4 regions of the Bacillus sp. NPDC077027 genome follow, and region 2 is predicted to be linked to each of the others. Evidence: riboswitches for the same ligand, from Rfam matches in the RefSeq annotation. Region 2 holds a riboswitch; each other region holds the start of a gene.
What was found. A riboswitch is a leader RNA that binds a small molecule or an ion and turns the genes downstream of it on or off. The one in region 2 is predicted to bind S-adenosylmethionine.

Region 1 (7,462 bases), on a different contig from region 2:
TAGCGGCTGTTTTCACATCACGCACATCATCTGCCCCTTTTTCAAGGATGCTCAAATCATTTCCACGCTTTTTTAAATAATCACCAAGACCCAATTTTTGTTCAATAAATGAAATGGCTTCAGTTGGCTTTAGTTTCCGAAGTGTTTGAAATAGAGGTGCAATGGATCTTAATTTCTTTTGTTGAAAAGGTTTAATGTCTGTCAGTTTCGCAAGTGCTTCAACCATAGAACAGTCTTCTGTAATGGTCAAAGCTTTTAATGTGTTGAGTGCCTGCTGTTTTAAAAAGAAGACAGGCAATAATAGCTTCATCGCCGTGACATCATCTTCATTCTGGCTCAGTGAAAGAAATGCAAGAATCATCCGGACAATCCTACGACTGTAGAAAGATTTCACGCCAGTATCTGCCTGATAAGGGATGGCTGATTGATGTAGTCGCTCATAAATAGCTCTACCGCCAGTATTTGTACGAAACAAAACACAAAAATCATTCGGATTTGCACCATTTGCAATTTTATCTTGAATATCTGATACAATCATTGTCGCTTCCTCTTCTTCATCATGTGGATAAAAGAGGATGGGACTTGTTTGTTCAATTCGAACGGCTCGTAATGTTTTTTTGAAACGATGTTGGTTTTTTTGAATAATTGCATCAGCACTAGCGACAATTGTATGATGAGAACGATAGTTGGCATGGAGATGGACAATTTTTGCTGATGGATAATCCTTTGGAAAATCAAGAATAAATGATGGATTACTCCCTCTAAACGCATAAATCGCTTGATCATCATCACCGACACAGAAGAGCTGCTTAGATTCAGCAGCTAAAAGCTGGATAATCCGATATTGGACAGGATTAATGTCTTGAAATTCATCAACTAAGATATATTGAAACCTGTCTTGATAGCTTTTTAAGAGTGCGGGTTTTGCCATTAGCATATGTAGACAGGAGATGGCCATATCGTCAAAATCAAATTGGTTATTTTCTTGCTTTTGACGCTCATAATGCCGATAAATTGACCACATCTGTTTTTCTTTTGTATCTTCTAAATCTGGTGTTTCATTCGGTAAAAAAGCATTTTTCCAATAACCAATGAGCTGAAGAATCTGATCCATCGGGTATTCCTTTTCATCAAGTCCTTCCTCAATTAAAGCTTTTCGAATGTACTGTTCCTTTTGCCAATCGAACTTGATTAATTGTTGTCCGTGCCATCTCTTTGAATTGTCATGTAGTAGCATTTTATAAAAAAGACTATGGAAGGTTCCGGTGATGACTTGACTTGCTTGTGATGGTTTTAGCCCATATTGGGTTCTTAATCGTTCTTTCATCTCAGCACTTGCTTTTGTTGTAAACGTCACAAGTAAAATGTGATGAGCAGGAATGTTTTGCCCCGAGATCATATACGCGGCTCTCGCAGTAAGAACGCGTGTTTTGCCGCTTCCGGCACCTGCTAACACAAGCATTGGTCCATCTGTATGTGTGACTGCCTCTAACTGAGGTGTACTGAATGACACGTGTGTAAAGGGTTCGATTGAATGTGTTTGTTCCGCTAGCGCACGAAATTCTTCATTTGTTTTAATAGGCTTCGGCATTTGCCATTCTTGCACTTGATTTGATTGTGTAATGATTTGCTTTCCTGTAGGAAAACGAAATCCTCCATGTTCTTGATAAGAAGGTGTTTGTTCCTTTTGTAAGCTTTCGGCATGTTCACAAGCCTTCTCACATTCATCATTTAGATGTGATGCTTGTTTGTGAACGAAGGCAGGAGCTTCATGAATCGTTAATCTGAAAAATATGGGGTTTCCGCAATGTGGACAAAATAAATGTCCTTTTTTCCCTTCCTCATGAAGGAATTGATAGTGTTCTCTCGAATATGTATGTAATGAAATCGTTCGATCATTGAGTCGTGCGCATTTCAAAGCTAGTCCTCCAGTATATGTGAAAATCGAAAAAAGAAACAAAACTAATCATATCAAATGTATCGTGTTTCAAACAGTCTTTATTAGGGAATAATAGAATATAAGAGTAGCGAAGGAGGCGTTCTTGATGGGATATATAGCACCGATTCAGCCGGATCTGTATTTTCAATATATGAATCGTCCTGCTCCTCAGGATAAAGAAGATTATGCAAAAGTGACAAAGGTCGCGCGCACTTTTCATGACAAAGTATATCAAGAGATAGAGAAAAAAGAAGACTTTCTCACAGAAGCAGAAACAAAAGTGCAACAAAAAAAGAGAGAACGTTTTGTGAGAGACATGTTTATGGAGGAAGGCAAAGGATTAAACATTAATGTGTATGTTTAAATGGATACGCTTTCTAAAAACCCTTCGTGATTGAAGGGTTTTTCTCATTAAAAAAAGATCAGTATATCATCTGACATACTGATCTTTTTTTAAAAGGAAACATGGTAGAATAACTGTATATTAAGCGGAAAGAGGCTTTGACATTTTAACGTGTAGAATGTCTGCTTCTTCAAATGGCTCTGAAATCACTCGATAGCCTTTTTTTTCATAGAAGGGCAAAGCTTGAACCTGAGCATGCATAATGGCTTCTTTTGCCCCGTTTTTAAGCGCTTCTTCTTCTAGTGCTTCCAAAAGCTTGTACCCAAGCCCGAATGAACGAGCTTCTTTCAACACGCAAATCCGTTCAAGTTTCGCTTTTTGAGCGTCGAGGATTCGCAACCTTGCAGCCGCTTGTGGTGCATGATCGTCATTGTATATGACAATATGAGTAGCGACATCTTCTAATTCATCAATTTCTATTTCAATAGGCACTTGCTGTTCTTTAACAAAAACTTCTTTTCTAACATGATATGCATCTTCTAGTTGTTGTTTTGTTCTTACAATGACTGTCTCCAAACTGTGATTAAACCCCTTCTCCTAATAGAAATGTTTCGTATACTGTCCAAGAACCGTTTTCCAATTGATATAAAAGGTGAAATCGATCAACGGTTTCTTCGTGATCAATACTTCTTAGTTTTAATGAACCTAGTACATCAGAAAGTTCATCATCTGATAATTTTTGAGCCACAGTCACATGTGGTACAAAAGCATATTCTGGTGTACCGTCTATAGGATCAGCATAAAGCCTTTCATTGAGGGCAGTTAATTCCTCATTTTGTTCTACTTTCATATAAATAACATTGTTTACAGGAGCGAATGAACTGAATTTTTTAATTCTTAGTGTGATAGGAGATGCATGCTTTGCATACTCACGCAGTGTTGTCACAACCTCAGCTGCTTCATGATCCGTTAATTCAAACGGTGTTCTGAGTGTCAGGTGAGGCGGGATCAGTGCGTAGTTCGGATCATAACGTTTCCGATAAGAGTTCGCAATATCTTGCAATTTTTTTGATGGAAATAAAACAACTCCGTATTTCATAGTTTTCCCTCCTGATAAAGAAAATGTGTGCTACAAGTTATTATAACAAAATTCAGTCGATTAACGAATGGGGCAAAATTCTTTTTAGCGAAGGAGAGATGAGCGGCTGCCAATACGTCCATTTATGATCTCCTTCAAATGTTTCAAATATATAATCAGCACCTGATGTTTCAAGTAATTCTTTGAGCTTTTGATTTGGCTCGATAAAATCAAGTATTTGTCCATCTGTTGTTTTAACGGCAGTTTCTTGTAAGCCGATCTGGTGAATGATCGCATAATGAGTCAGTGTACTTGCTTCTTTTACGGCTTGAAGGACTGCGTGATCAACATACGGAGACTGAAGGACAAGACCCCCAAATAAATAAGGATAGTCAATTGCTGTCATAAGCGAAATCGTTGCGCCCAATGAATCACCAATGAATGTGCGACCCGCTCCAATTTGATAGGTTGGAAAATGGTCGTCAATATATGGAACAAGTTCATTTGCCAAGAATCGTTTATAGGCTTCGAATTTACTCCCTTCAGGGTGGTACGTATTTCTTCTTTCTGTGACGTTTTTATATGGAATTCCAATAATGATGGAACGTTCCATTTTTTTGTTTTGCATCAATTCCTCTGCTTGTCTGCCGATTTTTCCTAATCGAAAGTAATCATGTCCATCTTGTGCAATAATGACATGATATTTATACAAGGGTGAATAATTGACTGGTAAATAGATGAGTACAGTCATATCTTCCCCAAGTTCAGTTGAATGTAACATTTCTTCTTGTATCATTCCTGTTTTCTTCACCACAATCCATTCCTCCAACTATCCAAGTTAAAACATGTGAAGCGTTTCCATCCATTGTATCATGAAAAACGAGGATCTTTCTATTTGAAACGTACAATCCAATGGCAGTCATCTCGCCCTTTTTAAAAATGCAGAAAATTTAAATAATCGTCTGGAAAAGCACCGATTTACCCTTGAAAAATGTTGTTGTATGCGTTACAGTATTAAGAATTAGAACAAACTTACAAAAACATTCTTATCGTGAGAGGTGGAGGGACTGGCCCTTTGAAACCTCAGCAACCGGTATGCACCGCCGTGCGGTGTACCAAGGTGCTAAATCCAGCAAGCATTTTTTTTGCTTGGAAGATAAGAAGAAGCGACTAAAACCCTTCTTCTTATGAAGAAGGGTTTTCTGTTTTTAAAAGATTTTTACATTAGGATGGTGTCAAATGACGGAACATGTAGAAACGAAATTAGCTCAAATTGGAAACCGTAGTGAAGTAGTAACTGGAACTGTGAATCCGCCCGTTTATTTTTCGACTGCATATAGACATAGAGGAATTGGAGAATCAACAGGTTTTGATTACATTCGAACGAAAAATCCGACAAGACAGCTTGTAGAAGATGCCATAGCGACGCTCGAAGAAGGCACAGCTGGTTTTGCCTTTAGCTCTGGAATGGCAGCAATTCAAACCATTATGGCTCTTTTTCAAAGCGGAGATGAATTAATTGTATCGTCTGATTTATATGGCGGTACATATCGCCTATTTGAAAACGAATGGAAAAAATACGGCCTTCGTTTCCTTTACGATGATTTTACAGACGAAGCCTGTTTCCGCTCAAAAATAAATAAAGAGACCAAAGCCATCTTTATTGAAACGCCAACAAACCCACTTATGCAAGAAGCAGATATTCAAAAAGTCGCTACAATTGCAAAAGAATACGGCATTCTTGTTATTGTAGATAATACGTTCTACACACCCGTCTTGCAAAAGCCGATCACACTTGGTGCCGACATTGTCATTCATAGTGCGACCAAGTATTTAGGAGGTCACAACGATGTTCTCTCTGGACTAGTGGTGACAAAGGGAGAAGAATTATCGGAAGCTATGTTTCAACATCAAAATGCAATCGGTGCCGTTTTATCCCCATTTGATTCTTGGCTACTTATGAGAGGGATGAAAACACTTGCACTGAGAATGCGGCAACATGAAGCAAATGCGAAGGAGCTTGCCGTATTTTTAAAGGATCAGCCAGAAATTCAAGATGTTCTTTATCCTAAAAAAGGCGGAATGTTATCGTTCAGGTTGGCGAAGGAAGAATGGGTTAATCCATTCTTAAAGCAATTGCAAACGATCTGTTTTGCAGAAAGCCTTGGCGGGGTTGAAAGCTTCATTACCTATCCAGCAACACAAACCCACATGGACATTCCAGAAGAAATTCGGATTGCAAATGGTGTCTGTAATAAATTACTACGTTTTTCTGTAGGAATTGAACACGTTGAAGATTTAAAAAAGGATCTCAAACAGGCATTATCACAAGTGCAAGAGGAGGCGAAAGTAAAATGACAAAGCACGAATGGACGTTAGAAACACAGCTCGTACACAATCCGTTTAAAACAGATGGCACAACAGGAGCCGTGAGCGTGCCAATTCAACATGCATCGACATTTCATCAAAGTGACTTTGACGATTTTGGCAAATATGATTATTCTAGATCGGGCACACCAACAAGACAGGCACTAGAGGACACGATCGCCTCTCTTGAAGGAGGAACAAGAGGCTTCGCATTTGCTTCAGGCATGGCAGCTATTTCAACGGCTTTTCTCTTACTGTCTCAAGGTGATCATGTGTTAATCACAAAAGATGTATATGGCGGTACATTTCGGATGATTACAGAGGTGCTCAGCCGATTTGGGATTGAACATACCTTTGTCGATATGACGAATTTGAATGAAGTGGAAAAAAGCATTCAGTCTAATACAAAGGTCATTTACATGGAAACACCATCAAACCCTACGCTCGGTATAACGGATATTAAAGGTGTCGTGAAACTAGCAAAAAAACATGACTGTTTAACGTTCTTAGACAATACGTTCTTAACACCTGCACTTCAACGTCCGCTCGATCTTGGGGTAGATATTGTTCTACACAGTGCAACAAAATTTCTAAGCGGCCATAGTGATGTCCTTTCTGGACTTGCGGTTGTCAAAGATGAAACGCTTGGAAATGAATTATACAAATTACAAAATTCATTTGGAGCTGTGCTAGGTGTGCAGGATTGCTGGCTTGTCCTACGCGGATTAAAAACACTCCAAGTTCGTTTAGACAAAGCAAGTCAAACCGCACTAGAACTAGCACATTTCTTAAAAGAGCACCCTGCTGTGAAAAAAGTGTATTACCCTGGATTAGAAGATCACCCAGGTGCACATATTCAAAGAGAGCAGGCAAACGGTGCAGGCGCGGTCCTATCATTTGAACTAGAACACCAAGAAGCAGTGAAACAACTGGTCGATCAAGTCACATTGCCTGTTTTTGCAGTGAGCCTTGGTGCAGTTGAATCCATTCTATCCTACCCTGCAAAAATGTCACACGCCGCCATGCCAAAAGAAGAAAGAGCAAAGCGCGGCATCACAGATGGCTTACTACGCTTAAGCGTCGGTGTCGAAAATGCAGAAGACTTAAAGCGTGACTTCAAACAAGCACTAGACCAACTGGAGCCCGCACTTGTCAGTGAATCCATCTAGCAAAGAAGCCGGCAAAATCGTCGGCTTCTTTTTTATATGAAAAGTATTGACGACTGTGCAGTTAATTTATATAATAGAAGATGTCAGTAAGAGAAAGCCCAGCACTGATACATAACAAGATTCCGTAGCTCAGCTGGGAGAGCGCTACCTTGACAGGGTAGAGGTCGCTGGTTCGAGCCCAGTCGGAATCATATAAAAAGACGTTGATACAGAGCCATTCTTGAGATAATCGAGAGTGGCTTTTGTATTTCTAAAAACAAAAAGGTAACATAAGCAAATTAAAAACCACACTGAAAAAATACAGTGTGGTCAATTTAAGATGCCATCCATTTGATCAGCTATCTGTTGGCTTGTTGAAGGTAGTACATGAGCATATGTTTGAAGTGTTACTTTTTTATTTCTATGTCCTCACCTTTCGCTAACTGCTTTGACAGGTGCGCCAATTAACAATAAAATCGTTGCACATGTGTGTCTTAGATCATGGAATCGTATTTTGGAAACGCTTGTTTCCTATATTGCAGGGTTCATTATCCTGTTTCGGATATTTGATGGGTTCACTGGTGTTC
Region 2 (7,462 bases):
TACTGTCACGTCCATTTGCAATACCACGTCTATTGACGTAAACAGTGACTCCTTCAGAAAGGTTATCAACTGCACCGTAAGTGACGTGTGCATTTGCACCAGTAATCACTTCAGACACGATGTTGTAAATCGCTTCTTCTGGCTTCGCTGTACTAATATAGTTCTCAACATAAGTGACAGAGCTGTGGTCATCTGCCACCACAATCACATGGTTGAAAAGAGTTGTTTCGTCTTTTTCATGTAAGTAAACAGCCTGAACTGGTGCTTCAAGTTCAACATTTTTTGGTACGTAAAGGAAAGTCCCGCCGTTTACCAATGCAGCGTGAAGTGCTGTGAGCTTATGCTCATCAACTTTGACTGCATCTTTCATGAAATATTTCTCTACTAAATCAGAATGTTCACGAATGGCTGTGTGAATGTCTGTGAAAATAACACCCTTCTCTTTTGCCTCTGTAGATAGCGTTAAATATGCAGGTGTTTGATCACGCTGAATGTATAACGTCTTGTCTGTATTCTCTAAATCAATTAAAGATTTTACTTCCTCTGGAAGCTCCTCTAATGATTGGTAAGGTACATTTTCTACAGTATGCTGTTTGAAGTTCGTTAAGTTCCATTTTGAGATATTTGTTTTATCAGGTTTCGGCATTGGGAGGTCTTCTGCTTTTTCAAGAGCTTGTAAGCGAAGGGAACTCATCCATGTCGGTTCCTGATGCTTCTTGGAGAAGCTTTTGACATAATCTTGATCTACTGATAATTTCGTTTCTAATGTCATCAATAATCCTCCTAACGCTTACGCTTCTTGACCAACAGTTTCGTCTTCGATACCTAGCTCTTTTTTAATCCAGTCATAGCCTTCTGCTTCAAGACGCTGTGCAAGTTCTGGTCCGCCAGATTTCACAATACGTCCTTGCATCATCACGTGTACAACATCAGGTGTAATGTAGTTCAGTAGACGCTGATAGTGAGTGATCATTAGACAACCAAAATCGCCCCCACGCATTTGATTAATTCCTTTAGACACTACTTTTAGGGCATCAATATCAAGACCTGAATCGATTTCATCTAAAATCGCAATCTTTGGTTCAATCATCATCAATTGAAGAATTTCATTACGCTTTTTCTCTCCACCTGAAAAGCCTTCGTTTAAGTAACGTTGTGCCATATCAGGATCCATTTCTAAGAATTCCATATTCTCATCCATTTTGCGGATAAATTTCATTAGAGAGATTTCGTCTCCTTCTTCTCTGCGCGCGTTGATTGCAGAGCGAAGAAAGTCCGCGTTTGTTACACCGCTAATTTCACTTGGGTACTGCATAGCAAGGAATAGACCAGCTTGTGCACGCTCATCTACTTCCATTTCAAGCACGTCTTCACCATCAAGGATGATGCTACCTTTTGTGACTTCATATTTCGGATGACCCATAATCGCAGCAGATAAAGTTGATTTACCTGTACCGTTTGGTCCCATTACAGCGTGGAATTCTCCACCTTTTATCTCAAGATTCACACCTTTTAAGATTTCTTTTCCCTCAATCTCAACGTGCAAGTCCTTAATTGTTAATGTCGAAGCAGTCATATATCGATACCTCCAAAATAATCATTATTCTCAATTTATTCTCATTCTAATATTATAACAAATTAAAAGTGAATACAACACATTCACGTCCAATGGAGTAGATGCACTAAAAATTCTAACAAAAAATGCAGGTTGATAAAAGGTTTTATGTCGAAAAGACTGTTTTCATGAAGAAAGGGCAGGAAAATATTTTCCCCACCCCTTTGCTTGTTTAACCTCTTATATTCATCTTTGCAAGCTGTCTTTTTTCATCTCGGTAAGATTGTTCTCGTTTATATTCTACCTTCATCCGTAAGTCATGGTCTCTTTCATATTCTGCATAGCTCATGCCATGAGATTTGTGCATCGCCTTTTCCATCTCAGCCGTATATTCCAAGCCGAGTATACTCTGGTCTGAACAGATAATAAACCATTCCCTTCAATTGGTATACATTCATTTTAACAAATTGATGTACCACCACACAAAAGGGGTATGATGCTTCAGATTGTCATCTCACCTCAAACATAGGGAAGAGGTGTATTCATCTCTTCATAACGGAATAATACCTTTTATTTCTCCATTTAATGCGTTGTTCCTCCAAATTCATCGATACATTGCTGAACAACTGTAATTCCTTGACTCAATGCCGCTCCGCCGCCAAAAGCAGCTGCCACACTCACAACCTCTAAGATGTTCTCTTCTGTCGCTCCTTGATCAAGTGCCCCTTTTGTATGATAAATCATACAGTATTCATCCTGTGCATGAATACTAATGCCAAGTGCGATCATTTGCTTCTCCTTCTGAGTGAGAGAGTCGCTACTAAAGCATTGCTCAGTGAATTCGTTAAACTTTTTACCGAACACCGGCATTTTCTTCTGAAAGGCCCCCATCGCATTTTTATAATCAGAAAGTGATTGCTGCATGGAACCGCTTGCGTGCTGTTCGTTCATTCTCATTCAATCCCTTCAGGTCATTTGTACGTTTTTATTATGAACGAGTTTTGAAAAAATACACAAAAAACCCCGTTTTTGCTAAACGGGGTTTTAGGCACTTCATTCAGATACTGGTAATACAGCACCTTCATATTTTTTATCAATGAATTCTTTAATTTTGTCAGAGTGTAGAACTTCCATTAATACTTTGATTTTATCTGACTTCTCATCACCTTTACGAACAGCAACAATATTTGCATATGGGTTGTTTTTCGTTGATTCAAGTTCGATAGAATCCGTTTTTGGGTTCAATTTGTTTTGAATGGCGTAGTTCACGTTAATAAAGACTGCGTCGCCTTCACTGTTCTCATACGCTTTTGCTGTAAGTTCAGGAGCGATCTTTTTGAACTTCAAGTTTTTTGGATTTTCTGTAATATTTTCAACAGTTGATTCAATTGTATCTACTTTCGGATCAAGCTTGATGACGCCTGCATTTTGAAGAAGAGTAAGCATACGTCCTTGTTCTGCTACGTTGTTCGTCATGATGATTGTCCCACCGTTTGGAATATCTTTGACAGCTTTGTATTTCTTAGAGTAAATACCAAATGGCTCAAGGTGTACTGCACCAGCACTCACTAAATTGTAATCTTTGTTCGATTTATTTTCTTCATTCAAGTAAGGAATATGTTGGAAGAAGTTTGCATCCACTTCTTTTTCAGACAATGCTTTGTTGTACATTTTGTAATCACTGAGTACCTTTACTTTTAGATCATAGCCTTTTTCTTTTAAAAGTGGCTTCGCTTCTTCAAGAATCTCAGCATGAGGTGTTTTTGAAGCAGCAACCGTAATCGTTTTGTTGTCAGAATCACTCGTGTTGTTAGATGAACCACAAGCAGCTAAAATCCCTGCAAAAGCAAGAAATAGAGCACTTAAAATCAATTTCTTCATTTATATTTCCTCCTTAACGTTTATCAATTCTATTAGTTATAAAATCACCGATGATTTGGATAATAAACACGATGATTAATATACATACAGTTGCGACGAGTGTCACGTCAGTGTTTCCAGATTGATAGCCTTCAACATAAGCTAAATCTCCAAGACCGCCTGCACCAATAGCTCCAGCAATGGCTGTTGATCCAATCAGTGCGATTGCTGTCACAGTAATTCCAGAAATAAGGGCCGGCAGCGACTCTGGAAGAAGCACTTTGAATATAATGGTCGTTGTTTTAGCGCCCATTGATCTTGCTGCCTCAATGACACCTTTATCTACTTCTCGCAATGCGATTTCCACAAGACGAGCATAGAACGGTGCTGAGCCGATGACAAGTGCAGGAAGTGCTGCATTTGGACCTAAAATCGTGCCCATTATTAGCTTTGTAAATCCTAATAAAAGTATAATTAAAATGATAAAGGGAATCGACCTGAAAATATTCACGATTGCACCGATGATGACACTAATCGGCTTATTCTCCCATAATCCGCCTTTTCCAGTTAGGAATAGCAATAGACCTAGCAATATTCCGATCACAAAAGCAAAAGCGAGAGAAATGAGTGTCATATAGATCGTTTGACTAGTTGCATTCCAAATGACATCTAAATGAACGTTTGGGAACCATTTCTCAAACATTTGTCATCACCTCAATTTCTACCTGTTTGCTTTGAATATGGGCGATGACTTTTTGAACCTCAGCTTCTTCTCCATTAATATGGATAAAAAGTGTTCCAAACGCACCTTCCTGCGTTTGCGAGATTTTCCCTTGAAGGATGTTCACATCCACTTGAAACTCTCGAATGATTTCTGTAATGAGCGGTTGTTCCGCAGAATCACCAATGAAGGATAAACGAACGACCTTTCCTTCTTTTACTCGCTCCAACACATGTTCAATCGTTTCTTGAGCTTCCTCCGGATCAGCGAGTTGTTTCACAAATAGCTTTGTCATCTCTTCCTTTGGCTGTCTAAAGACGCGAAGAACTTCGCCCTCTTCTACAATTCGACCATTTTCCATGACAGCTACACGATGGCAGATTTTACGAATGACGTGCATCTCATGTGTGATCAGGACGATGGTTAAGCCTAATCGTTTGTTAATATCCGCAAGCAGTTCCAAAATGGAATCTGTTGTTTGCGGGTCAAGTGCTGAGGTTGCTTCATCACAAAGGAGAACCTTTGGATCGTTTGCAAGTGCTCTTGCAATCCCGACACGTTGTTTTTGTCCCCCACTAAGCTGAGATGGATAGACGTTTTCTTTTCCTTCTAATCCGACCAGTTTAATTAGTTCATTTGCACGAGCAATCCGCTTTGACGTCGGAACGCCGGCAATTTCAAGTGGGAACATGATGTTTTGTCTGACAGTTCTTGACCAGAGTAAGTTAAAGTGCTGAAAAATCATGCTGATTTCCTGTCTTGCTTTTCGAAGCTTACTACTTGAAATGTCATTTATTTTATTACCCGCTACTTCGACTGTGCCTTCTGTTGGCAATTCCAAACCGTTTAGTAGTCTGATCAGAGAGCTCTTCCCTGCACCACTATAGCCGATAATTCCGAATATTTCACCTTTATCAATCGATAGATTAACGTCTTTTACTGCGTCGACATCTCCATTTTTTGAATGGTATGTTTTTGATACATTTTGTAAATGGATCACAGTCTGATCACCTGCTTTCTTGCTGAATCTATACGTGCCATCACATACGAAGGTTTATTCATTATGAGTTATAGGCTCAAGGTCAGTAAAAAAGACCTAACTGCAACACAAGCAGAAAGGCCTTTTATCTAAAATACGCCTTTCTCTCATCTTTCAAAGCGAGCTCGCTTTGAGTGAATTGGCACCAATTTCAGCTTTATGCTGACGGTTGCCGGGCTTCATAGGGCACGTCCCTCCACCTCTCTTAATAAGAGAAATTATGTTGTTTTATGTGATGATCTTCTTTTCCTAACGTAGGATAACATGCTAATTGAGATATGTCAACGCTGTAAATCGCTAATCTCCCAGTAAACAACTAAGTTATCATTTTCCTGAAAAATCCGTTTGTAAGCCAAAGGACTGCTTCTAGTCTTAATAAGGCTCGAAAGGACCCTTTTACCTTCACTTGACCCCGGTTTATTAATTGCTGTAAGGATAAATCCCCATCTAATAATTGGAGAATCTCCTTTTTCTCGCCGTAGAAAGTGAGGTCTGATAACTCAATTGTAGGTAGTTTTTCTACTTGACCACGTTCATCCACAATCAGAGTACAAGAATCCGATTCCGCTTCAAATGTGATTTTCAAGGATGATGATGAGAGCAACGGCTTTAACAGAAAGCGTTGCTTTGCATTTCCATTGGCATTGACATTTTTCACATGTATAACCTCCCTATCATTTGGTTATACATAACATTTCTCTATCAACATCTGCTAGTCCTTTATAAATAACTCGACAAATTTACAAAGGAATGGCTTGAAATATGACAAAAAACCGCTTTATTTAGCGGTTTCAATCATTTCGTGAAGATATGGAACAGAATGAAAGGCGTAACCTTTTTTAACAAGTTCTCCTTTTTTAAACAGTAAATAGCAAGGCACACTTTCAATCTCTAGTGCTTTGGCAATGTTTGGAGAGTAGTTTAGGTTATTTTCATAAAATGGTACGTCCTGTTGCATCTTATCTACGACAGTGAGCATTTTCTTGGCGAGCTGGCACGTTCCGCAAAAAGGTGTGTATAAGTATAAAAGAAATATATCATCTTGTATGTTTTTTAATTCATGTTCTTGAATGTCTTTCATGTGCGTCCACCCTCATAAATATTTCGAATGAACATCAATGTTTGCAGCTAAAAGGACAGATGCAAGATGGGCAGATGGTGAGGTCGCTACTTCTCGGTACATTTTATCAATGAAAAGGTGAAGTGCTTCCGGGAATTCCTTCCGAAACTGTTTGCGCAATTTTTCTCCAGCATCATCGCTGTCTGCTAATATGTAGACTTCTTTACCAAACAGTTCGTCCACTAATTGATCAAGCTTTGACGTGCTGATCGTGCCATTGGTACAAATAATGGTGACAGGTTCGCTTATCACTTCTTTTACTTTTTGTTTGTCAGACTTTCCTTCCACGATGATGACCTTTTCTATTTCAAGATGTTTCATCACGATCACCTGGCCCTTTTGACATTGATTCATTTCTCTTTTAGATTACAATCTTTAGCAGATGATGTAAAGACGTGAGGCTCGGGTGAAAGGCATCATCGCATTCAATCGTCAAAAAGACTGCAGCATACTCGCTTGCAGTCTTCATACTCATTTGTCGCTGTCAGCACCAGCCATTTTCTTCATCACAATCGACGTATTTTTCAGTACCGCTCGTCAGTGTATCAGCTAGTTGATAAAATCTGTTTCCGTCGTAAGAATAGCCTGATTTCAGCTCATATTGATCTTCGCTTATCATTTTTCCAATTTCTTCTTTATTGTGATACAGGACCATTCCGTTTTCTTTAAAGCGTCCTGTAATATGGCTTGTTATGTCTACTTGTTCTTTTTGAAAAGACAAATTGGACACCCCCATAATAATAGAGTGTCCAATTTCATTTGAATTAATCTTCTTTTGTCATTTCTTCATATTGCTCAGCTGTCATTAAGTTCTCGATCTCTGAGGCATCAGATGGTTCAACAACAATCATCCATGCTTTTTCATAAGGTGAATCATTGACGAATTCTGGGCTGTCATCAAGCTCATCGTTCACTTCAACGATTGTACCATTGATTGGTGCATATAGTTCAGAAACCGTTTTAACAGATTCAACACTTCCGAAAGGCTCGTCCGCAGTAATTTTGTCCCCTACTTCAGGTAGTTCAACAAAAACGATGTCGCCAAGCTCGGATTGTGCAAAATGCGTAATCCCGATGCGAACTTTATCGCCTTCTACTTTCACCCATTCATGCTCTTCTGAATAACGTAAATCTTTTGGTGTGCTCATTTACTTACCCCTCCAGTCT
Region 3 (7,462 bases), on a different contig from region 2:
GCAAATCTGAAAAAGCTACAGACGTATACCCTTCTGGCACTTTCAGCCAAGCAAAAAATGATCCTTTTGGAGCTGTTACTTCCCAGCCAATCTCACGGCATGCCTTAATCCAAGCATTCCTTCTTTTTTCATAGCGGTCATTTTGCGTTCTAACACACTCTTGACTACCTAAAAGAGCTACTGCCGCTGCATCTTGAGTTGCTTTAAACAGAGAAACAAACATATGATCCTGATACAGTTGAATGGCTTCAATCACAGATGCGTTTCCAGCTGCAAAGCCGACTCTCCAGCCTGCCATATTGTATGTTTTGGACAATGTATAAATTTCAATTCCGGTCTCCTTTGCGCCTTCCGTTTGCAAAAAGCTTACTGGCTTCTCTCCATCAAATCCGATGCCTCCATAAGCAAAATCATGCACTACACAAATACCGTTTTCTTTGGCAAGCGTAATTGTTTTTTCAAAAAAATCAGCTGTTGCCACTGCTCCCGTCGGATTATTCGGATAATTTAAGTACATGAGCTTCGCCTTTTCTTTCAGTTCAACTGAGAGCTTATCATAGTCTGGTAGAAAAGCATTCTCTTCAAGAAGTGGCATAAATGCCATGTCAGCCCCGGCTAATACAACACCTGACCAGTAATCAGGATAACCTGGATCTGGAACAAGCACCGTATCGCCTGGATTCAGAAGGCATTGTGGCAATTCAACTAACCCTGCTTTGCCTCCAAATAATATGGCGATCTCTTCTACTGGGTCAAGCTGAACCCCATATTCTCTATGATAAAACTCAGCAGCAGCAGCTTTTAGCTTAGCCGTTCCTCTAAAAGAAGAATATTGATGGTTTTCTGGTTTTTCGACTGCTTCCTGCATAGCACTTACAATATGTGCCGGTGTCGGCTGATCAGGATTTCCTTGTCCTAAATTGATCACATCATGGCCTGCCTTCACCTTTGCCTGTACTTTTTGAACCAATGACGCAAAAAATTGTTCTGGTAATTTTTTTAATATGTCTGATTGTTGAAATTCCATTTATTCACCTTCTATTCAAGTTACATCATGATACATTCACTGTAATGGATTCATTGATTCATTGTAAAGGTATTTTGAAAAATGATTGACAGCAGAAGATATGCTCTGATAATATCATGTATTAAGAAATGCGTTTATTTTTTGAAAACTTCATTTGATTTTTCTCTTATCGAGAGTTGGGCGAGGGAATTGGCCTTTTGACCCCAACAGCAACCGACCATTAATACCACTGCAAAGTGGGGCGCAGCTATATCAGCGCCAAGACAACAGTCTTGTAAGGCACGGTGCTAATTCCATCAGATTCATATCTGAGAGATAGGAGAGGCTTAAGCATACACATAAAAGCCTCTTTCTCTCAGGAGAAAGAGGCTTTTTTATATGATTTGGAGGGAAAACAATTGGCAACACTAACAGCATCCTATGAAGAATTAACTGAAAGCTCGGCGGTTGCTCTCGCCATAAAACTTGGATTACTGCAGGGTAGCAGCAAGCTTACATGTACTGAAATTGGAGACGGAAACTTAAACTATGTCTTTCATCTTTATGATCATGATCACCAAAAAGGATTAATCATTAAACAAGCTTTACCATATGCAAAAGTCGTTGGAGAAAGCTGGCCTCTAGCACTGGATCGGGCGCGAATTGAAAGTTCAGCTTTAATCAAACAATCTGAATATGTAGCACACCTCGTTCCAGAAGTATATTACTCTGATACAACACTTGCGGTGACAGCGATGGAAGATCTATCACACCTTGAAATCGTCAGAAAAGGGCTAATTGTCGGAAAAAATTATCCGAAACTTTCTGATCATATTGGCGAATTTTTAGGAAAAACCCTGTTTTACTCATCGGATTTTGCTACTGATCCTAAATTAAAAAAACAGTTTGTCAAACAATTCACCAACCCTGATCTTTGTGATATCACAGAAAAGCTTGTCTTTACAGATCCTTTTTTTGATAGTAACACAAATGATTTTGAAGAAGAACTAAGAGAAGAAGCAGAAAAACTGTGGGCTGATTTAGAGCTACTGGCAAAGGCTGCTGAGCTCAAGCGAATTTTCCTCACATCTGCCGAAACACTCGTTCATGGTGATCTCCATACAGGTAGTATTTTTGCAAATGAACATGAAACAAAAGTAATTGATCCAGAATTTGCGTTTTATGGTCCTTTTGGATTTGATATCGGGCACTTTATTGCAAACTTATTCATTAGTGCTTTATCACGCGAGAACGAGGATGAGCAAAAGCCACTTTTGGATCACGTCGAAAATGTGTGGACAACGTTTATAGAAGTATTTACGAAAGCTTGGAAAGAGGATAGCATTGAAGCCTTTAGCATCTCAGACAGCTTTTTACAAAAAACATTTGACCGCATTTTGAAAGAAGCGACAGGTTTTGCTGGCTGTGAATTGGTTCGCCGCACAATCGGCCTTGCCCATGCTGCCGATCTTGATACCATCGAGCCGCAAAATAAGCGCATTGCACAAAAGAAAGTAGCTCTCTCATTAGGAAAAACATTTATCAAACAATACGAAACAGTGGAAAGAGCGTCTGACCTCGTCGCATTATTCCAACAATCTGTAAAGGAGTGACGGGTTTTGTCTGAATCATTTGAAGTCCCCCGTTCAGTAGAGTGGGAAGAAAACGCCATTAAAATATTAAATCAACAAAAATTACCTAAGGTAACAGAGTATGAGTATTTAAACACAAAAGAGGATGTATATGACGCCATCGTGACATTGAAGGTTCGCGGGGCTCCAGCCATTGGAATCACAGCCGCTTTTGGGCTGGCACTCAGTGCACAACAGATTGACACAGAAGATATGGATGTATTCAAAAATGAGGTTTTGCACATCAAAAAATACTTAAATAGCTCTCGTCCAACAGCAGTGAATCTAGCCTGGGCGTTAGAACGTCTTGCACAGCGCATTACACGCGCTGCTTCAGTGAATGCTGCCAAAACAGACCTTGTGCACGAAGCCATTCAAATCCAAATTGAAGATGAGGAGACATGCCGTCAAATTGGGCAAAATGCTCTCCAGCTATTTAAATCTGGTGATAGGATCATGACCATTTGCAATGCAGGTTCTATTGCAACAAGTCGTTATGGGACAGCACTTGCTCCGTTTTATTTAGCAAAGAAGAAAAATCTCGACCTCCACATTTATGCTTGCGAAACACGTCCTGTCCTGCAAGGTGCTCGCCTCACAGCTTGGGAGCTAATGCAAGGCGGAGTGGATGTCACATTAATTACAGATAACATGGCATCTCATACGATGAAAGAAAAACAAATATCAGCAGTGATCGTTGGGGCAGATCGCATTGCCAAAAATGGTGATACCGCTAATAAAATCGGAACATTAGGACTTGCTATTTTAGCGAAACATTTCAATATTCCATTTTTTGTAGCTGCACCCTTATCAACGTTTGATGTCTCAATCGAAAATGGAGATGAAATTCCAATTGAAGAAAGGGATCCTGAAGAGGTCAGACAATTAAACGGTATACAAATCGCACCGGAAAATGTGCAGGTGTTTAACCCAGCCTTCGATGTCACGCCACATCATCTCATTTCAGGTATTATTACGGAAAAAGGCATTATCACATCAAATTACACGGAAGAAATTGATGGGCTCTTCTCAAAGACACTTACACATTAAACAAAAAGCGCCGTTCTCTTAAGGTTTAAGAGCACCGCGCTTTTTTGCATTCTCAGAAGCTATGAATATTTCGTTCTTTTGTTCTTCCGTCATCACATGAATTTTGACAAAGAAAGAGGTAAAAGCAAAGATTTTTTCTTTCTGTCCCCAGAACATCAAAACGACCTCCTTTTTTCCTTCAACCAACTTTTTTTACTTAATAAAAGGATATGTCGCATGTGAAAATTTGGAACAGGTCAATCGGTTTATTTTTTGACAAAGGGTATTCCTTCTAAATCAAGCAGAATGGCTTTTGTGTCTGTTCTCGTCCCAGCATATCCTGTCAGTGACCGATCTTTTCCAATGACACGATGACAAGGAATAAAGACGGGCAGTGCATTGCGACGATTGGCTTGTCCGATTGCTCTTACTGCTTTCGGGTTACCAATTGCACGTGCGATATCTACATAGCTTCTTGATTGTCCATAAGGAATCGATGCGAGCGCCTCCCACACTTGTTCTTGAAAGATTGTACCTGACTGTTTAAGCGGTAAAGAAAAGGTCTTACGCTGACCTGCAAAGTATTCTTTCAGCTGTTTTTTCGCCTCTATTAAAAGGGGTGTTTCTTCTGCGATCATCTCCGCTTGAGACAATTGCTGTGAAAAGTGATCATCATCAAGAAAGACGTGCGTGATATTTCCCTCGTGCTCTACTATGTATAAATCTCCAATCGGTGCATTAAAAACGGTATAGTACAAGTTAATGATCTCCCTCTTGTTTTTGTTGTCTCAAAGGCAAGGTTAAGTGAAAAATGGTGCCAATTCCTTCCTCACTCTCAACTTCTATCGTACCTTGATGCTCTTCAATAATTTTATAGCTAACCATTAGCCCAAGTCCAGTTCCTCTTTCTTTTGTTGTATAAAAAGGCTCACCTAAACGCCTTAACTTATCCTCTGTCATCCCGCAGCCTTCATCTCGAAGAGAAATGATAATATGTTCCTTCCCCTTTCGTCTAATGTTGACGTATACATTTCCTTTCCTTGGCATCACTTCAATCGCATTTTTTAAAATGTTGATGAATACTTGTTTTAATTGATTCGGTTCACAGTAAATAGGCGGGATCGCATCCATGACGGTTAAATGCATTTGCACATTACCAAGATTTGCCTGAGCATGTAATAAATCCATCGTATCTTTCATAATCTGGACTACATTTTTCTCCTCGTAAACAATCGCTTGTGGCTTGGCCAAGATCAAAAATTCTGTAATAATCGACTCAATTCTTTTCAATTCAGATGTAATGACATTAAAGTAGAGAGAATATTCTCCTTCTACACTTCCTTTTAAAAGCTGAATGAAACCTTTTAAAGCAGTCATCGGATTTCTAATCTCATGTGCGATTCCTGCCGCAAGCTCACCAACAACATGAAGCGTATCAGATTTCCTGACTCGTTCCTCTAATTCTTTTCTTTCAGTGACATCTCTAAATATGGCAAGATTCATATTGTGGATAATGTTTCGTTTAAACGAAAACTCTAAAATGCGCTGGTCTGGGTGATTAAGGACAAAAGGAACTTCGTTATCCATTTCATCTAATGTCATTTCTTGTGCAGGCTGAGCCATGTTTTCAATCTGAAATGGGGATAGAATATGAAGAAGGTTGGTTTCGGTTAGATCATCCTGTGTAAGCCCAAGCAACTCTCCTGCTGAAGGGTTCACATCTATGATATTGTATTGATTATTAAAAAGGACGATTCCATCCATTGAGCCATTAAATACTTTTCGAAATTTGAGTTCACTTTCACGCAATTCCTGCTCCATGCGCTTTCGATCACTCACATTACGTAATATAGTCAAATGCTGACCTTCTAAAACCGCATGCTTTGATGTAAATTCAAGCTCTTTAAACTGACCATTTGCCATTCTGAATAGTAATTCTTCACGTATTTCATGATGTCTCGCATATCTTTTTCTAGTGGGTCTATACCGTTTATCTGATTGAACGAGAAAATCCGTGAGCTTACGACCGATCAGTTTGTCCATCGAAAGCTCAAAAATCCGACAAGCTGATTCATTTGCCCTCACAATCTCGCCATGATCAGTCCAAATAATAATCGCATCCATCGCATTTTCAAAAATTTCTCGAAAACGCTCTTCACTTTTTAAAAGCTTTTCTTCCATTGACCTTTTCTCTGTAATGTCTCGCATGATCGACATAAAAAAACCATTCATCACGTTAGACGTAATCGTCAGCTCAAATAATTTGTGCTTACCAGATTGGAGTGCAACAGGGAGTTCACCTTTTGCTTTTCCTGTCTCCTTTAATGAACAGAGTAATTGATGTAAAGCAGGCTGGTTTTTATCTTCAACAAATTCATGCAAATAGCGTTCAGCAAGATGATCCTTATCGAGTTCAAAGCTTTGACAAAAAGAATGGTTGGCATCTATTATACAGCCATCTTGATCAAATATGACGATTCCATCGAGTGCTCGATCGAACAGCTCTTTCAATAATTGCTCATTCTTAGAGCGTTCTCGCTCTAAGATTTTTTTTGAAGACACATCCCTCATCACCACAATACACTGATCATTCACTTTATCATGCTCTGCGAAAAACTCAATATATTTGGTCTCTCCACTCTCAAGTTGGATTGAAATTTCTTTTTTCAGTCTCCCTTTTTTGAAAAATGTATCTAACGAACATTCGATTCTATTTTTAGGAATGCCATAAAGGAAATCAAGAACGGATTTATTGAGGAGGTTTTCTTTCGATGTTTCAACAAGCCTGCATGTTGCTTCGTTGGCTTGGATGATCTTGAGTTGCTTATCAAATATAAAAATGGCATCTAATGTCTTATTAAAGATCATATTCTGCTGCATTAATTCATTCCGCAAATGCTCATTTTCTTTTTCTAATTTTCTGAATTCTTTAGTGGTCACGATTTGATTTGTATCGAGCGTTTCAGCCATTCACTTACACTCCTTTTCCCAACCTGATTCCTCTACAGTATTTCTACAATATTTTCATTGTTCCTTCATTTGACTCATAAAAAAAGAGCACTTTTTCAGATACTACATTTTAAATATTTCAATCAGATGACAGGAATGTTGAAGCATTCTCTTTTCTTACCCTTTTTTCACAACCATTCTACAATTTCAAATCAAATCACCAATTGACCAAAAAAGTATTTTAGAATGGGGAAAATGAGGGAATGTTGCTCATAGTTTATGAATTGAAATCAAGTGAAAAAGGTGATGTTATGACAGTTTCACGAGATAGTTATTTTGACAACGCAAAATTTCTTCTGATTTTTCTAGTCGTTTTCGGGCATTTGCTTCGGTCTTTTATTCATGATAATGATTGGATACTTTATTTGTACAAGTTTATTTATACATTTCATATGCCTGCTTTTATTTTAGTATCTGGTTTTTTTGCAAAAGGCTTTAGAAAGCCTGGTTTTATTAAAAAAGTCGCTGTAAAGTTGATCATACCTTATCTCATTTTTCAAGGTATTTACTCAGTGTATTATTACTTTCTTCAGGATGAGAGCATGTCGAATCTAAATCCTATCGATCCCCAGTGGTCACTATGGTTTTTAATCAGTTTGTTTTTTTGGAATGTGCTTTTATTTCCTTTCTCAAAACTTCCTTTCAAATGGGCGATGGTGGTCAGTTTATCGATTGCCTTACTCGTCGGGTATGTTGATATCATTAGTGATACACTTAGCTTATCACGTACATTTGTCTTTCTACCGATGTTCCTTGCCGGCTTCTATTTAAAAAAGGAGCATTTTGA
Region 4 (7,462 bases), on a different contig from region 2:
CTCGCACATCTTCAATTAATTGACTTTCAACTGTTTGAGCTGGTTTAAACTGTACTTTCCAGTAAGTTTTAAATTGAATATCTTGACCGGGGCGTAGTGTAAACTGATGTCCCGGCTCTACTTTGTGCACTTTTTCATCTAATGTGTTTGGCTCTGGAACGAATTGAAAGGACATATATTGTTGAAGAGAAGTTTGATCAAATGCAATATTTTCGTTCACTGCCATCAAGCTTTTGCGCTCAGATGCAAAGTAAACTTGATCATCTATTTGTGTAAAGTAAAGTGGTTTGATCCCGAATGGATCTCTTGCCCCATAGAGCAACTGCGCTTGTTTATCCCAAATTAAAAATGCAAACATTCCACGAAGCTTAGATGCTGCTTCTTCCTTATAATGACGGTATGTGGCAAGGAGCACTTCTGTATCGGAATCTGTTTTAAAAGTATAACCTTTTTTCACAAGCTCTTCTTTTAGTTCAACATAATTATAAATTTCCCCGTTAAAAATAATCCAGTAGTTCTCGTCTTCATATGAAAGCGGCTGTTTCCCGTTTTCAACATCTATAATACTTAAACGTCTAAATCCAAAACCTACATGTTCATCATGAAAATAGCCCTCATCGTCCGGACCACGGTGAACAATTAGACGATTCATTTGTTTAATTGTTTCTTCCTGTTCAGCAGTTTCGGACAATGGCAGGTGATTAAATACACCAACAAATCCACACATATGATTGCCTCCACGTTATGTTATTTCATATTAAGCCTATAATTAGACAGTTATTGTCTCATTTTCGTTTCACATTGAGGTCATTTTTTCACAAAATAATCCGTTCAGATTTCCCCAAAAGGAAAACCGCTTAAAATAAGCGGTTTTTATGATGTTATTCTCCTAATGCTTCCTTACGAAGTGTAGCTGCTTTATCTGTTTTTTCCCAAGGTAAATCTAAATCGTGACGACCAAAGTGTCCGTATGCAGCCGTTTGTTTATAAATTGGACGACGTAAATCAAGCATTTTGATAATACCAGCTGGTCTAAGATCAAAGTTTGCACGAACAACTTCAATCAATTTTTCTTCAGATGCTTTACCAGTTCCAAATGTGTCGATGGAAATGGAAACAGGCTGTGCTACACCAATTGCATAAGCAAGCTGTACTTCACAAGAATCTGCAAGACCGCTAGCCACAATGTTTTTCGCTACATAACGAGCTGCGTATGCCGCAGAGCGGTCTACTTTCGTTGCATCCTTACCTGAGAAAGCTCCGCCGCCATGACGAGCATAACCGCCATAAGTATCAACGATGATTTTACGACCAGTTAAACCAGCATCCCCTTGTGGCCCACCGATAACGAATCGACCTGTTGGGTTAATAAAATATTTTGTGTTCTCATCAATCAATTCACTTGGAACCACATGTTTGATGACATGCTCTTTCAAATCACTTTGAATTTGTTCAAGTGTCATCTCAGGTGCATGCTGTGTTGAAATGACGACGGTATCAATACGCACAGGTTTGTTATTTTCATCATATTCAACAGTTACCTGTGTTTTTCCATCAGGACGCAAATAAGCAAGTGTTTGATCCTTGCGTACTTCAGTCAAACGAAGAGACAGCTTATGCGCAAGAGAGATTGGAAGAGGCATCAGTTCTTCTGTTTCATTGTTCGCATAACCGAACATAAGACCTTGGTCACCAGCTCCGATTGCATCAATTTCTTCTTCTGTCATTGTCCCTTCACGCGCTTCAAGTGCTTTGTCAACACCTTGGGCAATATCAGCAGACTGCTCATCAATCGATGTAAGAACCGCACATGTTTCCGCATCAAAACCATATTTCGCACGTGTGTAGCCAATTTCCTTAATGGTGTCACGCACCGTTTTTGGAATATCGACGTAAGTAGATGTCGTAATCTCACCGCTTACTAAAACAAGACCGGTCGTAACAGAAGTTTCACAAGCAACACGTGCATTAGGGTCTTTCTTTAAAATTTCATCTAAAATACTGTCTGAAATTTGATCACAGATTTTATCTGGATGTCCTTCCGTAACTGACTCTGAAGTAAACAATCGACGATTTTGACTCATAATGGTTAATTCCTCCTGTACAAGACCACACCATCCCAAGATGAGGCCTTTCAAAATGATACGGAACTCGTTCCCTATTATATGAAAACGTTTATATAGAGATGTTATTGGCAATTTGTTCATATGATATCCCAAAAACAAAAAAACCATTTCCATCATTGTGAGGAAAGGGTCTGAGATATACATGCCTTTCACTCTTATCGCTCAAGGTTTAAATGACCTTGCATCAGGTTAGCACCTTGGTTTCTCGCTTGCTGTACTGACTTTTTCATCAGAAACCGGTTGCTGGGTTTCATTGGGCCTGTCCCTCCACCAGCTCGGGATAAGAGTATCCGTTCAATAAAATATCTTATCTTATACCCTCATGTGATGTCAATGCTTCTAAGGAATTATCTATCCCCTTTTTTACCTACTTAAATTGTATCACCAAGAAGCATGTTTTTATGGCAAAAATGAAAAAAAACACACAAAATAATTCAAATAGTATAGACTATTATTATCAATGTGTTATACTAATCGAAACAAACAAATTCAACGGTAAAGGAAGGGTTTTTTATGAACTCAGTGGATTTAAAAGAAGATTTACAAACACTACTTTCAGCAGAAAATACGCACCAAAATTTATCTGTTCCGAAGCTTGTTGAAAAAATTCTCGCACGTAATGAAGGAACTTTAACCTCTACGGGTGCTGTACGCGCCACTACAGGTGCATACACTGGGCGCTCGCCTAAAGATAAATTTATCGTCAAAGAAGCAAATTCTGAACATAAAATCGATTGGGGTAATGTGAACCAGCCGATCTCACCAGAAGCCTTTGACCGTCTTCATGCTAAGGTTGTGTCATACTTAAAGGAAAGAGATGAGCTGTTTGTATTTGACGGCTTCGCAGGTGCCGATGAAAGATACCGTATGCCAATCACTGTCGTCAACGAATTTGCATGGCACAATCTATTTGCCAAGCAGCTTTTTATCAGACCTGACGCATCAACACCAAAATCCGCTGAAAAACCATTTACAATTTTATCTGCACCACATTTTAAAGCAGATCCTGAAACAGATGGAACAAACTCTGAAACATTCATCATCGTATCCTTTGAAAAACGTACGATTCTCATCGGAGGTACAGAATATGCTGGAGAAATGAAAAAGTCTATTTTCTCTGTGATGAACTACCTGCTTCCTGAGCAAGATATCCTCTCTATGCACTGCTCTGCAAACGTGGGTCAAGGAGGAGACGTTGCTTTATTCTTCGGATTATCTGGTACAGGTAAAACAACACTTTCTGCGAATGCAAACCGTAAATTAATCGGTGATGATGAGCATGGTTGGTCAGGATCAGGTGTTTTCAACATTGAAGGTGGCTGCTATGCAAAATGTGTGAACCTGAGTGAAGAAAAGGAGCCACAAATTTTCAAAGCCATTCGTTTTGGTTCTGTTCTTGAAAATGTTGTCCTTGATGACGATACATGTGAAGCAGATTACGATGATACATTCTTTACAGAAAATACGCGTGCAGCTTACCCAATTGAAATGATCGACAATATTGTAAAACCTAGCATTGCAGGTCATCCATCTGCTATCGTATTCCTAACAGCTGACGCATTCGGTGTATTACCTCCTATCAGCCGTTTAACAAAAGAACAAGCTATGTACCATTTCCTTAGTGGTTACACAAGTAAACTAGCAGGTACGGAGCGCGGGGTCACTTCACCAGAAACGACCTTCTCTACTTGCTTCGGCTCACCATTTTTACCACTTCCAGCACATGTTTATGCTGAAATGCTTGGCAAAAAGATTGATGAGCATGGTGCAAAGGTATTCCTTGTAAACACAGGCTGGACTGGTGGCGGCTACGGCACTGGCAAACGAATGAATCTCGCTCACACAAGAGCAATGGTTCAAGCTGCAATTGAAGGTGATCTGGATCATGCAGAAATGGTCACAGATGACATCTTCGGTCTTCACATCCCGCTTCACATTCCAGGTGTGCCGGACGAAGTGCTTCAACCAGCCAAAACATGGGCAGATCCAGAAGCTTATAAAGAAAAAGCGCTCTTTTTAGCCAATGAATTCAAAAAGAACTTCACAAAATTCAGCAATGCATCAAATGACATCGAACAAAAAGGCGGACCACTCGTATAATGAAGAAAGCTGAGGAAAACATCCTCAGCTTTTTTAGTTCGTTGAATGTAAGGAAATGAGCCTATAAATCACCTTTGTCGCGTCATCTGCAAGCTCTAGTTTTTCCACTTGAGCCGTCCCTGTTTTTTCGCCATCTTTTGTTTTACGTACTTCTATCGGGATATTAATTGGATAAAGACGATATCCCTCTTTTATAAGTTCGAATACGTTTTCCTCAAGTCTTGTTTCTTTTCCTTTTGTTACAATCATTGTATTAAATTCTACAGGCATTCCCATCACGAAAATCCCCCTAACTTCTTTTTTCTCTATAAAGCTTTATTTTATCACATTTCCTCTTTTTCGGCTTTTCATCCATTCAGTTAGCCTTTTGACAATTTCTCTATTCTGTTTAGGCGGGATATAGTGATCATATTGGTCAAAGTACCACGTCTCCACAGATTTTCCGTACTTTTTTAGCGCTTCTTCAAATAGCAGGGCGTGCTCGATTGAAACATTCTCATCTCGTTTTCCATGAATTAAGAGCACAGGTGCTTGAATATGCCGTACTTCATCTAATGGTGTTCTTAGATCGTATTCATTCGGCACTTTTTGAGGCGCACCACCAATGACGCGTTTCATCATCCTTCGCATATCCACACGCTCTTCATAAGTGAGCCTCATATCACTCACGCCTCCCCATGATACAAGCGAGGCAGGCCCTTCTTTCATCTCAATCGCTGTCCAAATACCCATGATTCCTCCACGGGAAAAACCAAAAATATGAATGTGATCTCGTTTCACCTTTGGATGCTGTTTCAGCAGTTGGTATGCCGAAAAAGCATCTTGTCTGTCTTCTCCAGCAAAGTCTTCGTTTCCTTCTCCTCCTTGATTCCCGCGATAAAAAGGAGCAAACACAACAAAGCCTTGTGCTGCAAACTGGATGATCCTACCTGGTCTCACCATTCCGACACTTTTAATGCCCCCTCGCAAATACAAAAACCCATCATATGTGCCAGATGCAGCTGGTTCTGCTAACAAACCTTTAATACGCAGGCCATCTGCCCAATAGGTCACCGTATATAAATGGATATGCGGATGGGGTGAGGGAAACCTTCTTTTCTCGACAATCACACAATTTCTCTCCTTTTCCAAACTACTGATAACACTTTATGATCGCTCCCTAATATGCACCTGACTTCATTTGAAAATCTATTGGTGTTTGAACCGCTTCATATTCAACAGACTCTTCTATACCGAATAACCCTTTTTCAGCGAGCATTAATTTGATGTGAAGACTGTATGTCTCTTATAGAATGTCCCATTTTTGCTCATTTGTCACATAAGGCGCATTGGCAAACACAAATAAATGACTTCTTCCTTCACCACCACTTCAGAATGGCTTAGAAAAACCAGAATAGCAAATATACAATGGCGGGTCATTCGGAAGCTGTTTTCCCCTAAAAATATCATCAAACTCCTGCTCATCATTTGCTGAAAAAAAAACATTGTGATGAGAGGATTGCTCAGCACCTTCGGAATCGCAAACAAATAGGACAAAGCCAGTTCGAGATGGTTCAATTTTAGATATCTGATCATGCTGAACAGACGTGAACGGTTCAGCAACATGAGAAACAGTCCAATCGAATACCATCCTACAAACATCCAGCTGAGACTATACAACAGAACCGATCCTTCTCACTACTACCAATTTCAAGGTAACATATGCTCTTCCTCTAGTATAGAAAAAATGGCTTTCTCTATAAATAATAAATGTTCTTTCGCTCATCTAGGCACTCACCAAAATTCGCTTTTGACATACCTTATAAGTGATCAATACGAAAATCATAGAAGAAAAGGAGGCTTATGCACATGAATTATTCCATCAAAGTCAGACTGGCACTCATATTCATTGTCATGCTCTTCATCCCATTTGTCGCCTGTAACAAAGAGCAAGAACAAACAGTACGCGTTGCCGAGGTCACCCACTCTGTTTTTTATGCGCCTCTTTACGTTGCGCTATCTAAAGATTTTTTCAAAGAGGAAGGGCTTGATGTTGAAGTTAAAACAACATGGGGCGGTGACAAAACCATGACGGCGCTTTTATCAGGTGGAGCGGATATTGCGCTTACTGGCTCGGAATCCTCCATTTACGTAGAAGCTCAAGGCACGAAAGACTCTGTTATCAACTTTGCTCAGCTTACACAAACAGATGGTACTTTCCTCGTCTCCAGAGACAAGATCGATCATTTCACTTGGGATATGCTGAAAGGTAAAGCCTTTTTAGGACAACGTAAAGGCGGAATGCCACAAATGGTTGGTGAGTACGTTTTGAAACAGGAAGGCATTGACTTGAAAAACGATATTCAATTGATCCAAAATATTGATTTTGCAAATATATCTGGCGCGTTCTCCTCCGGCACAGGTGATTTTGTGCAATTATTTGAGCCGACAGCATCCTTAATCGAAAAAGAAGGTAAAGGATACATCACTGCCTCCTTTGGCGAAACTTCAGGAAAAGTACCCTATACGACCTTTATGGCAAAGAAAAGCTACTTAGCTCAAAACGAAGAAACGGCTGAGGCTTTTACAACCGCCATTTATAAAGCACAGCAATGGGTAGCATTAAACAGTGCTGCCGATATAGCAAAGGCCATTCAATCTCACTTTCCTGATACAGAGCTTGCGATTTTAAAAACGTCGATTGAACGCTATAAAAATCAGCATTCCTATGCAACCGATCCTCTTCTCAATCAAGAAGAATGGGATAAACTGCAAAAGATCATGAAAGCAAGCGATGAGTTACCTAAATTCATTCCATATGAACGACTCGTGAATCAAACCATTGCCAAGAAGGTCACAGACAACCATTAGAATAGGAGGTACCGCATGTCTTTCCTTCAAATTGACCATGTGACCCATACGTATTTCTCGTTAAAAGAAAAAACAACCGCAATCGAGCAAATTGATATTGATATCAACCAAGGAGAGTTTATTTCGTTTATCGGCCCAAGTGGATGCGGGAAAACAACCTTGCTCTCAATTATTGCTGGAATTACTTCACCATCTGAAGGGCGTATCCTCATTGAGGGGAAGGAACCGAATCAAAAGGAGCATCACATTGGCTATATGCTTCAACAAGATTACTTATTTCCTTGGAAAACGGTGAAAGAAAATGTCATTCTTGGTTTAAAAATTGCCAAACAAGATACAAAAGAGGCGATAGAACATGCATTATGCTTATTGCCAAAGCTTGGACT

Region 1: linked by a shared signal. The riboswitch ahead of ACQKEZ_RS11930 (methionine biosynthesis PLP-dependent protein) and the one ahead of ACQKEZ_RS06560 (methionine ABC transporter ATP-binding protein) in region 2 are both predicted to bind S-adenosylmethionine.
Region 3: linked by a shared signal. The riboswitch ahead of mtnK (S-methyl-5-thioribose kinase) and the one ahead of ACQKEZ_RS06560 (methionine ABC transporter ATP-binding protein) in region 2 are both predicted to bind S-adenosylmethionine.
Region 4: linked by a shared signal. The riboswitch ahead of metK (methionine adenosyltransferase) and the one ahead of ACQKEZ_RS06560 (methionine ABC transporter ATP-binding protein) in region 2 are both predicted to bind S-adenosylmethionine.

Annotation. Positions count from the first base shown of each region.
Region 1 covers NZ_JBNNIO010000003.1:287,223-294,684, forward strand. The annotation lists gene ACQKEZ_RS11905 (UvrD-helicase domain-containing protein) at 1-1,918, opposite strand, end outside; gene ACQKEZ_RS11910 (hypothetical protein) at 2,046-2,303, shown strand; gene ACQKEZ_RS11915 (GNAT family N-acetyltransferase) at 2,424-2,858, opposite strand; gene ACQKEZ_RS11920 (YjcG family protein) at 2,866-3,381, opposite strand; gene ACQKEZ_RS11925 (esterase family protein) at 3,434-4,174, opposite strand; SAM riboswitch class I at 4,404-4,523, shown strand; gene ACQKEZ_RS11930 (methionine biosynthesis PLP-dependent protein) at 4,600-5,718, shown strand; gene metC (cystathionine beta-lyase) at 5,715-6,896, shown strand; tRNA gene ACQKEZ_RS11940 (tRNA-Val) at 7,015-7,087, shown strand.
Region 2 covers NZ_JBNNIO010000002.1:182,230-189,691, forward strand. The annotation lists gene sufD (Fe-S cluster assembly protein SufD) at 1-772, opposite strand, end outside; gene sufC (Fe-S cluster assembly ATPase SufC) at 791-1,576, opposite strand; gene ACQKEZ_RS06540 (hypothetical protein) at 1,788-1,922, opposite strand; gene ACQKEZ_RS06545 (carboxymuconolactone decarboxylase family protein) at 2,138-2,506, opposite strand; gene metQ (methionine ABC transporter substrate-binding lipoprotein MetQ) at 2,609-3,436, opposite strand; gene ACQKEZ_RS06555 (methionine ABC transporter permease) at 3,450-4,118, opposite strand; gene ACQKEZ_RS06560 (methionine ABC transporter ATP-binding protein) at 4,111-5,136, opposite strand; SAM riboswitch class I at 5,280-5,390, opposite strand; gene ACQKEZ_RS06565 (SCP2 sterol-binding domain-containing protein) at 5,492-5,833, opposite strand; gene ACQKEZ_RS06570 (thioredoxin family protein) at 5,954-6,256, opposite strand; gene ACQKEZ_RS06575 (toprim domain-containing protein) at 6,269-6,649, opposite strand; gene ACQKEZ_RS06580 (YusG family protein) at 6,780-7,016, opposite strand; gene gcvH (glycine cleavage system protein GcvH) at 7,060-7,443, opposite strand.
Region 3 covers NZ_JBNNIO010000003.1:385,308-392,769, reverse strand. The annotation lists gene ACQKEZ_RS12460 (pyridoxal phosphate-dependent aminotransferase) at 1-1,027, opposite strand, end outside; SAM riboswitch class I at 1,191-1,349, shown strand; gene mtnK (S-methyl-5-thioribose kinase) at 1,426-2,619, shown strand; gene mtnA (S-methyl-5-thioribose-1-phosphate isomerase) at 2,626-3,687, shown strand; gene ACQKEZ_RS12445 (methylated-DNA--[protein]-cysteine S-methyltransferase) at 3,933-4,424, opposite strand; gene ACQKEZ_RS12440 (PAS domain S-box protein) at 4,426-6,636, opposite strand; gene ACQKEZ_RS12435 (acyltransferase family protein) at 6,927-7,462, shown strand, end outside.
Region 4 covers NZ_JBNNIO010000001.1:25,150-32,611, reverse strand. The annotation lists gene asnB (asparagine synthase (glutamine-hydrolyzing)) at 1-727, opposite strand, end outside; gene metK (methionine adenosyltransferase) at 882-2,084, opposite strand; SAM riboswitch class I at 2,279-2,413, opposite strand; gene pckA (phosphoenolpyruvate carboxykinase (ATP)) at 2,640-4,226, shown strand; gene ACQKEZ_RS00275 (DUF2584 domain-containing protein) at 4,260-4,502, opposite strand; gene ACQKEZ_RS00270 (alpha/beta hydrolase family protein) at 4,542-5,336, opposite strand; gene ACQKEZ_RS00265 (hypothetical protein) at 5,596-5,856, opposite strand; gene ACQKEZ_RS00260 (ABC transporter substrate-binding protein) at 6,075-7,076, shown strand; gene ACQKEZ_RS00255 (ABC transporter ATP-binding protein) at 7,092-7,462, shown strand, end outside.